2 regions of the Caproiciproducens sp. NJN-50 genome follow, and region 2 is predicted to be linked to the other one. Evidence: predicted binding sites of a transcription regulator. Region 2 holds the regulator's gene; the other holds the start of a gene.
The links. Region 2 encodes HrcA, which represses chaperone genes, less so after heat shock. Its sites were predicted from a motif close to TGTTAGCACTCNNNNNNNNNGAGTGCTAACA; they were not measured.
Positions count from the first base shown of each region.

Region 1 (4,561 bases), 1.1 Mb from region 2:
TGGAGCAGGCTGAAAATGGGATCACCGCTCTGCGCGAACATGTGGATTCGCTTGTTGTGATTCCGAATGAGCGCCTGAAGCTGGTCAGCGAGCAGCGCATCACTTTGCTGAACGCTTTTTCCATCGCCGACGATGTCCTGCGTCAGGGCGTGCAGAGCATTTCCGACCTGATTAAGCTGCCTGGCCTGGTGAATCTGGACTTCGCGGACGTCACCGCGGTGATGAAAGACGCGGGTTACGCCCATATGGGAGTCGGTCGTGCTTCCGGCAAAGAAAAGGCTCAGGAAGCGGCCAATATGGCGATTTCAAGCCCCCTGCTGGAGACCGCCATCAACGGAGCCAGAGGTGTTATAATCAACATCACCTCCTCGCCCGATATCGGGCTGGATGAGATCGAGACGGCTTCCGCCATGATTGCATCCCAGGCCCATGAGGACGCAAATATCATTTGGGGCGCCGCGTTTGATGAGAACATGGACGATGAAATGAGCGTTACCGTGATCGCGACGGGCTTCGCCACCTCCAGCGGGGAAATGCCTGCCGAAGAACCAAAGGAAAAACAGGATGCAAAGCCCCGGGAAAGAGTTGCCGTTCCCGACAACAATTCAATGGAAGACGACGATTTTACAGACATCATGCAGATTTTCAACAGGAAGTCGTGAAGAGTGCAGACATACCCTTGAGTGGACCATATCAGGCATGTGTGAATTGGAAATACGCTTTGGAACGGCTTTTATGGGCTGGTTTGAAGCGTATTTTTTGTGCTTCGTTCTCCGTGGAGGCCGCTCTGCGGCCCTCTCATTTCATTTGGGACCCGGCTCGTGAATTTTCTGCCTTTGTAAGAAGCAAAATAACATTGGAAGCATCTTCATTTTTAGGCCATTCGGCTAAAAACAATCAAATAAGCGATTTGAAGTTGCTTTTAGACCGGTATGGAAAAATAGGGCTTAAAATATCGCCCGCTCTCTTGCAATCTCTGCCTTATGTGCTATAATAGCTCATGTAAAGCACACAGGGAAACGATTTGATCATAAAGAGGGGGTGGCATTGTGAATCCTGACCCTTTGGGGAAACCGCGAAGAAAATTTCATAGAGGAGATGAGCACAATGCTGTCCTATTACAAAACGGTGGATGGACGCATGACGCAGATCGAGGCATGCGAGCCCGGCTGCTGGATCAACTGTGTTGCTCCGGACGACCGTGAAATCGAGGATCTGATTGCGGACTTCGGAATTGAACCGGATTTTTTCCGCGCCGCGATGGATGAAGAGGAGTCCTCCCACATTGACAACGAGGACGACAACACGCTGGTTGTCATCGACATTCCCGTTGTGGAACAGGAGGGAAAGCACCTGGCCTATTCCACGATGCCGCTGGGGCTGATCCTGACCGAAAAAAATGTGATCACGGTTTCCATACGGGACAATTCGGTGGTGGATGAATTTGCGCGAGGCCTTGTCAAAGGGGTGCGCACCAACCTGAAGACCCGGTTCCTGCTGCACATCATGCTGCGCGTCGCAAGCCGCTATCTTCAGTACTTAAAACAGATCGATAAAATCAGCAACACCGTCGAGACGGAGCTGAGGGAGTCGATGAAAAATTCCGAGCTTTTGCAGCTGCTTGATATTGAAAAATCCCTGGTTTATTTTTCCTCGTCGCTCAAAGGAAATGAAATCACGCTGGAAAAGATCATGCGGGGCAGGGTCATCAAGCTGTACGACGAGGATCAGGACCTTTTGGAAGACGTTCTGATCGAAGTGAAGCAGGCAATTGAAATGTCCAACATTCATCTGAATATTCTGTCGGGAACCATGGACGCTTTCGCCTCCGTCATTTCCAATAATCTGAACATCGTCATGAAGGCCCTCGCATCCATCACGTTGCTGTTTTCGGTGCCGGCCGTGATTACGGGCGCCTACGGCATGAACGTCACGGGAATCCCGTTTCCAAGCTTCTGGTTTCCGGCTGCCGTTTCGGTTGGATGCATCGCGGTTGCGTATTGGATTCTTCACAAGAAAAAAATGTTATAATTATAATATACTGTATGCTGTGTTTTAAGGGGACTGCCGAGCGGTTCCCTTTTTGGCATAGGGAGAAGGGGAAACATGACACGCCTGTTGATACGGCTTTTTGTCAGGGACTATCAGAACACTGAGAATACAAAAGTGCGGGAAAGCTACGGAAAATTTTCCGGCATTGTCGGCATCGTGACCAATCTGCTCCTCTTTTCCGGCAAGATCACCGCGGGCGTTTTGTTCCACAGCATCTCGGTAACGGCGGATGCGGTCAACAACCTGAGCGATTCGGCCTCGTCCATTGTGACGCTGGTCGGATTCAAAATGGCCGCGAAACCCGCCGATTCCGGCCACCCCTACGGGCATGCCAGAATCGAATATATCAGCGGCCTGATGGTGTCTCTTGTCGTGTTTGTCACGGGCTTCCAGTTTGCTCAAACGTCTTTTCAAAAAATACTCCATCCGGAACAGACCAAATTCAGTCTGTTCGTGATTGCGGTGCTGGTGGTTTCCGTTTTGCTGAAGGCCTGGCAGGGGGCTTTTTACCGTCAGATCGGAAAGGCGATCTCATCCGCGACCGTTTCCGCGGCTGCCGCCGACAGCATGAATGATGTTCTGTCCACTTCGGCTGTTTTGGCAGGAACCGTGATTACAAAGCTGACCGGGTTTAATCTGGACGGCTATGTGGGTCTTGCCGTCGCCGTTATGATCATGTTCACTGGCTTTCAGCTGGTTCGGGAAACCAGCAACCCGCTACTCGGCGAGGCTCCGGACCGGAAACTGGTGGACGATATCTACCACACCATCGACAGTTACGACGGGATTCTCGGAATTCACGATCTGAATGTCCACAGCTATGGACCGGGCCGCTGTTTCGCAACCGTCCACTGTGAAGTCCCCGCGGAACGGGACGTTCTGCTCAGTCATGACATCATAGACAATATCGAACGTGATTTTATGGAGAAAAAGGGCATTCATCTGGTCATTCACATGGATCCGGTCGCGATGGACGATCCGCGCACCAATGAACTGAAGGGCCAGGTCAGGCAGCTGCTCGAGGAACTTTCTCCGGAAATCGGGATGCACGATTTCCGGGTGGTCTGGGGGCCGACCCATGCAAATCTGGTGTTTGACGTTTGTGTTTCCTTTGAATTTCCAATGAAGGATGAGGAACTGGTCGAGGCTATTTCCCAAAAGGTCAGGGATCTGCCGGGAAACTGTTACCCGGTGATCACGGTGGACCACGACTATGTTCCCGCGAGACAGAACTTCGATACAAAAATTTAACAATTTGTCCTCTTGAAATTTTCAGAAGGATCGGATAAAATAGGAATTAGCACTTGAGCTTATTGAGTGCTAATTCTTTTTTGCAAAGGATGGGATCTAAAATGCCGATCAAACCGTTCCAGGCGGAATCCAAGCATCTTTTGGACCTGATGATCCATTCCATTTATACCCACAAGGAAATTTTTCTGCGCGAGCTGATTTCCAATGCGAGCGACGCCATCGACAAGCTTTATTATAAAGCCCTCTCGGAGGAAAACACGGGCTTGAGCCGCGATGACTTTGTCATTCGCATTCTGCCGGACAAGGAGAAACGCACGCTGGCGATTTCAGACAATGGCTGCGGCATGACAAAGGAGGAACTGGAAACCAATCTTGGGACCATCGCCAAAAGCGGTTCGCTTGATTTCAAGAACGAGTTCGAAAGCAAACCGGACATTGAAATCATCGGCCAGTTCGGCGTCGGCTTTTATTCCGCGTTTATGGTCAGCGACCACGTGAGTGTTGTAAGCCGGGCGTTCGGCGGCGAAGAAACCTACCGCTGGGAGTCCCGCGGCGCCGAAGGGTATACCGTCGAGCCCTGCGAGCAGAGGGAAACCTCTGGGACGGATATCGTTCTTGACCTGAAGCCGGATACCGACGATGAAAAATTTAATGAGTATCTGGATACCTATACGCTTCGGAATCTGATCAAAAAGTATTCCGATTATATCCGCTACCCGATCCGCATGAATGTGGAGAAAAGCCGCTTAAAGGAAGGCAGCAAGGACGAATACGAGAGCTACACCGAAGAAGAAACGCTCAACAGCATGGTCCCGATCTGGCGCAAGAATAAGAACGAGATCACGAAAGAACAGTACAATCAGTTTTACAAGGACAAGTTCGCGGATTACGAGGACCCGGCCAGAGTGATCCATATGTACACCGAGGGCACCGCCACTTTTCACGCGCTGATGTATCTGCCGGCGCGCGCTCCATACGATTTTTATACGAAAGAATATGAGAAGGGACTTCAGCTTTACTCCAACGGCGTTATGATTATGGATAAATGCGCCGACCTGCTGCCGGATTATTTCAGTTTTGTCCGGGGCCTGGTCGATTCCCAGGACCTTTCGCTGAACATATCCAGGGAAATGCTGCAGCATGACCGCCAGCTGAAAATCATAGCGGGCCGGGTTGAAAAGAAAATCCAGTCCGAACTGGAATCCATGCTGAAAAACGAGCGGGAAGACTATGAGAAGTTCTTTCAGAATTTTGGGCT
Region 1 covers NZ_CP035283.1:2,162,322-2,166,882, reverse strand. The annotation lists gene ftsZ (cell division protein FtsZ) at 1-662, shown strand, start outside; gene EQM14_RS10385 (magnesium transporter CorA family protein) at 1,108-2,031, shown strand; gene EQM14_RS10380 (cation diffusion facilitator family transporter) at 2,107-3,303, shown strand; gene htpG (molecular chaperone HtpG) at 3,405-4,561, shown strand, end outside.
Region 1: htpG (molecular chaperone HtpG) is a predicted target of HrcA. The motif match lies at 3,348-3,378, and genes of this name have one in related genera.

Region 2 (4,561 bases):
GACCAGCTTTTCCACGGAATAGCACAGGTTTTCCGCCTCGTTCTTCCGATCGATCTCCTCGCGGTGCTTCTTGTCCTCCGCTTCGAATTTCTCCGCTTCCTTCACCGCCTTGTCGATGTCGTCCTTGCTCATGTTCGAGCTGGAAGTGATCGTGATCTTCTGCTGCTTGCCGGTGCCGAGGTCCTTTGCGGAAACATTCACGATGCCGTTGGCGTCGATATCGAACGTGACCTCGATCTGCGGAATGCCGCGCGGAGCCGGGGCGATGCCGTCCAGGCGGAACAGCCCGAGCTGCTTGTTGTCGCGGGCAAACTCGCGCTCGCCCTGCAGGACGTTGACCTCCACCTGAGTCTGACCGTCCGCCGCTGTGGAGAAGATCTGGCTCTTCTTGGTCGGAATGGTCGTGTTGCGGTCGATGATCTTGGTCATCACACCGCCCATGGTCTCGACGCCGAGGGACAGCGGGGTGACGTCGAGGAGCAGCAGGCCCTCGACCTCGCCGCCCAGGACGCCCGCCTGAAGCGAAGCGCCGATGGCGACGCACTCATCCGGGTTGATCCCCTTGAACGGGTCTTTACCGGAGAGTTCCTTGACCTTATCCTGAACGGAAAGCATGCGGGTGGAACCGCCGACCAGCAATACCTTGCCGATGTCGTTCCAGGACAGGCCCGCGTCCGACAGAGCCTGTTTGACCGGGCCGACGGTCTTCTCCACCAGGTCGGCGGTCAGCTCGTCGAATTTCGCGCGGCTCAGGGTCATATCCAGATGCTTCGGGCCGTTTGCGTCCGCCGTGATGAACGGCAGATTGATGTTCGTCGAGGTCACGCCGGAAAGCTCGATCTTCGCCTTCTCCGCCGCGTCCTTCAGGCGCTGCATGGTCGCCTTGTCGCCCGAAAGATCGATGCCGGTCTCCCTTTTGAACTCGGAAACCATCCAGTCCATGACCCGCTTGTCGAAATCGTCGCCGCCCAGGCGGTTGTTGCCCGCCGTGGCGAGGACTTCCTGGACCCCGTCGCCCATTTCGATGATCGAAACGTCGAATGTGCCGCCGCCGAGGTCGTAGACCATGATCTTCTGTTCCTTATCCTTGTCGATGCCGTAGGAAAGCGCGGCCGCCGTCGGCTCGTTGATGATGCGCTTGACGTCCAGCCCGGCGATCTTGCCGGCGTCCTTGGTCGCCTGGCGCTGCGCGTCGGTAAAGTAGGCCGGAACCGTGATGACCGCCGAATGCACCGGCTCGCCGAGGTATCCTTCCGCGTCCGCCTTCAGCTTCTGGAGGATCATGGCGGAAATTTCCTGCGGGGTGTAATTCTTGCCGTCTATATTGACCTTGTAGTCGCTGCCCATTTCTCTTTTTATGGAACTGATGGTGCGGTCCGGATTCGTGATTGCCTGGCGCTTCGCCAGCTGGCCAACGATGCGCTCGCCCGTCTTTTTAAACGCCACGACGGACGGGGTGGTCCTTTCCCCTTCCGCGTTCGGGATGACGACCGGCTTGCCGCCCTCAATCACCGCAACGCAGGAATTGGTGGTGCCCAGATCGATGCCTATTGTTTTTGACATATTGATTAACCTCCAATACGTATCATTCAATAAAAATTATAATATATGAAAAAGGTTAGTTGGCCACCTGCACCATCGCATGCCGGATCACCCGGCCGCCAATCTGATACCCTTTTTGAAACACCTTGACCACCGAATTTTCTCCGCTTTTCGGGTCTTCCACATGGGAAATCGCGTTGTGCAGCTCCGGGTCGAAAGGCTCCCCTTCCTTCCCCATCTCCTTGACGCCCAGCTTGTCAAGGGCCGACTGCATTTGCTTCTGCACCAGCTCGACGCCCCTGCGCATATCCTCCGCGGTGCATTCTTTCTGCTCCAGCGCGCGGTCCAGGCTGTCCGCCACTGTCAGGATCTCCTGCACGGCGGCCGCGGTGGCGTCGTTATAAAGGGAAGCCTTCTCCCGCGCCGTGCGCTTGCGGTAGTTATCGTACTCCGCGGCCGTGCGGAGAAGCAGATCCTTCTGCTTTTCCACCTGCCGGTTCGCTTCCTCCAGCTTGCGCTGCAGTTCCGCTTCGGCATTTGCGGCAGCATCTTCCTTCGTCTCTTCCCGCGGCGCCGCCTGTTCCGAAGACTTCTCTTTCTCCGGGGTCGGTTCCTCCGCAGCCTCCGGTCCCTTTTCCAGGTCTTCGGCCTGTGTTTTCTCTTTCTTCTCTTTTTCCTCCAAAACTGGCGCCCCTTTCTTTATTCCAAGTCCATCAATTCCGTCAGCATTCTGCCGACCGAACCGGAGAGATATTCAATGCTGGACATGATCCTGCCGTAATTCATCCTCATCGGCCCGATGATGGCGATGGCCCCCGCGTCCCTGCCCCCGACGCTGTACCGGGAGACGATGACACTGGAATCGCGCAGCTCCGGGCGCCGGCTCTCTTCTCCGAGGATGACCCGGACGTTGTCCTTCGGCTGCGACAGCAGCCTGCAAAGGTCGTCGGGCCGGGAGAGGAAGTCCATGATGCGGCGCAGCTCCTCCTGCCCGAACTCCGGATAAAACAGAAGGTTGATTTCGCCGTTCAGGCAGATCTCCGACTGCATGGATTCCTGAGCCGCGTCCGCGACCGCCATCAGGGCGGAACTGATCATCATCGCCATATCGCCCATCGAGGCCGCCAGAGACTGGATATACGCCGGCGTGATGCTGGAAACCGGAATGCCGATCAGCTTTTCGTTCAGCATGCGGAAAAAGACCCGCAGGATTTCCGGCGTGATATCAAAATCGCAGTGAAACACACGGCTTTTCATCGTCCCGGCGGAAGTCATCAGGATCACCATTGCCGTGCGCCGGCTGGTCTGCACCAGCTGCACGGCGCGGATGACCGCGGATTCGCCGCTCGGCGTGGTCGAAACCGCCGCGAACTTCGTCATGGAAGCGAGCACCTTCGCGACGCCGTCCAGCAGCTTTTCCGGGTCATAGGCGCTCGGAAGGATCAGGCTGTCGATATACCGCTTTTCGTCGCCCGTCATGCCGGGCCGCTTCATCAGCCGGTCGATATAGACCCGGTACCCCTTTTCGGTCGGGACGCGCCCGGCGGAGGTGTGCGGCTGCTCAAGAAGCCCAAGTTCGCTCAGGTCGCTCATCTCATTCCGGACCGTCGCGGAAGAGACGTTGAAGTCAAGGGTCTCGCACAGGGACTTGGAACCCACGGGCTCTCCGGTCAGAATATACAAATCAATCACTGCGGCGAGTATTTTCTGCTGTCTCGGGGTCAGTTCCAATCCCTTTCCCTCCCGTTTCTCCGCTTTTAGCACTCCTCACTTTAGAGTGCTAACGTTCTGTAAATAGAGTACCATTAGTTTATCCCATTGTCAATATGTTAATTGTAAACTAATTATGAAATTCTGCGCCGCGGCTCAGGAATTTCCGGAACCGTAGCGCCGAAACCCTCTTTGTGCCGGCATTCCCGGAAGCTTTTATCGCCAAACCGGAGCCTTGCGGACGCAAAAGGCGTCCCGGCCGGCCCAAAGGGAGCAGCGTCACGCCGCAAACAGGTTCAGACTGTAAAAAATGGTTGAATTTTGAAGAAATCTGGATTATACTGATAGCAAGGCACAATAAAAAGTGCAAAGCGGGGACCGGGCGCGCCAACGCCCCGCCCCCTGCATATGGAGCGCACTCTCCATACACAACGGAATAACCGCGCAATGCTGGAAATATTATACTCCTTCCGTCTTTGCTTGTACAGGGGAAAAAACGGGGTAGGTTCCTGCTTTTCACGCGCGCCGGTGTATGGAATGGAACATTCCGGGACCGGCGCTTTTTTGTGCCCCGCGCAGAAGGACATCCGAGGCGTTCGGCGGCCGCGGATGAAACTGATCGCCGGCGGCACCCTCTCTCTTTTCCGGTGGGTCTGAGTGCAAAGCGTGAAAAGAAGCGGCAGTTCAACTTAGGAACGACAGCCCGGCATTTATGGAGAAGGGCCGCCAAAGGAACGGGCCGTTCGGGGATCATCCCGGACGGCCCGTTCCTTTTCCCTGTGGGGCATAGAGGATTCCCGCCGTCAGCGCGTTCGAGACCAGGAATCCGCGCGGAGTGAAACGGAAGCCATCTTCCGTGCAGACGGTCAGTCCGGCGGCCTCGTAGCGTTTCGCCGCCGATTTCATCCGCTCAGGAACCGGGTGCCCGAACCTTTTCAGGCAGCGCGCGTCGGTCAGGCCTTCGGCCAGGCGCAGCGCCAACATTGCGAACTCCTCAAATCCGCCTCCATCCCCCTCGGAAGCAGCCGGCTCGCCGCGCAGGAACGCGCCGATACTTCTTCGATTGGAATAGCGGCGTCCGTCCAGAAACGAATGCGCCGCTGGGCCGAAGCCCAGATATTCCTCGTCACGCCAGTATTTCAGATTGTGCCGGCTCTGAAATCCATTTTTCGCGAAATTCGAGATTTCATATTGACGAAATCCATGCCGCTCCAGCTCTTCGCAGGCGGAAAGATACAGGGAAGCCGCCCCGTCTTCGTCCGGCAGGCGCAGGCTTTCCCGGTTTTTGAAATAGGCCGTGCCCGGCTCC
Region 2 covers NZ_CP035283.1:3,215,423-3,219,983, forward strand. The annotation lists gene dnaK (molecular chaperone DnaK) at 1-1,563, opposite strand, end outside; gene EQM14_RS15710 (nucleotide exchange factor GrpE) at 1,619-2,224, opposite strand; gene hrcA (heat-inducible transcriptional repressor HrcA) at 2,242-3,273, opposite strand; gene hemW (radical SAM family heme chaperone HemW) at 4,003-4,561, opposite strand, start outside.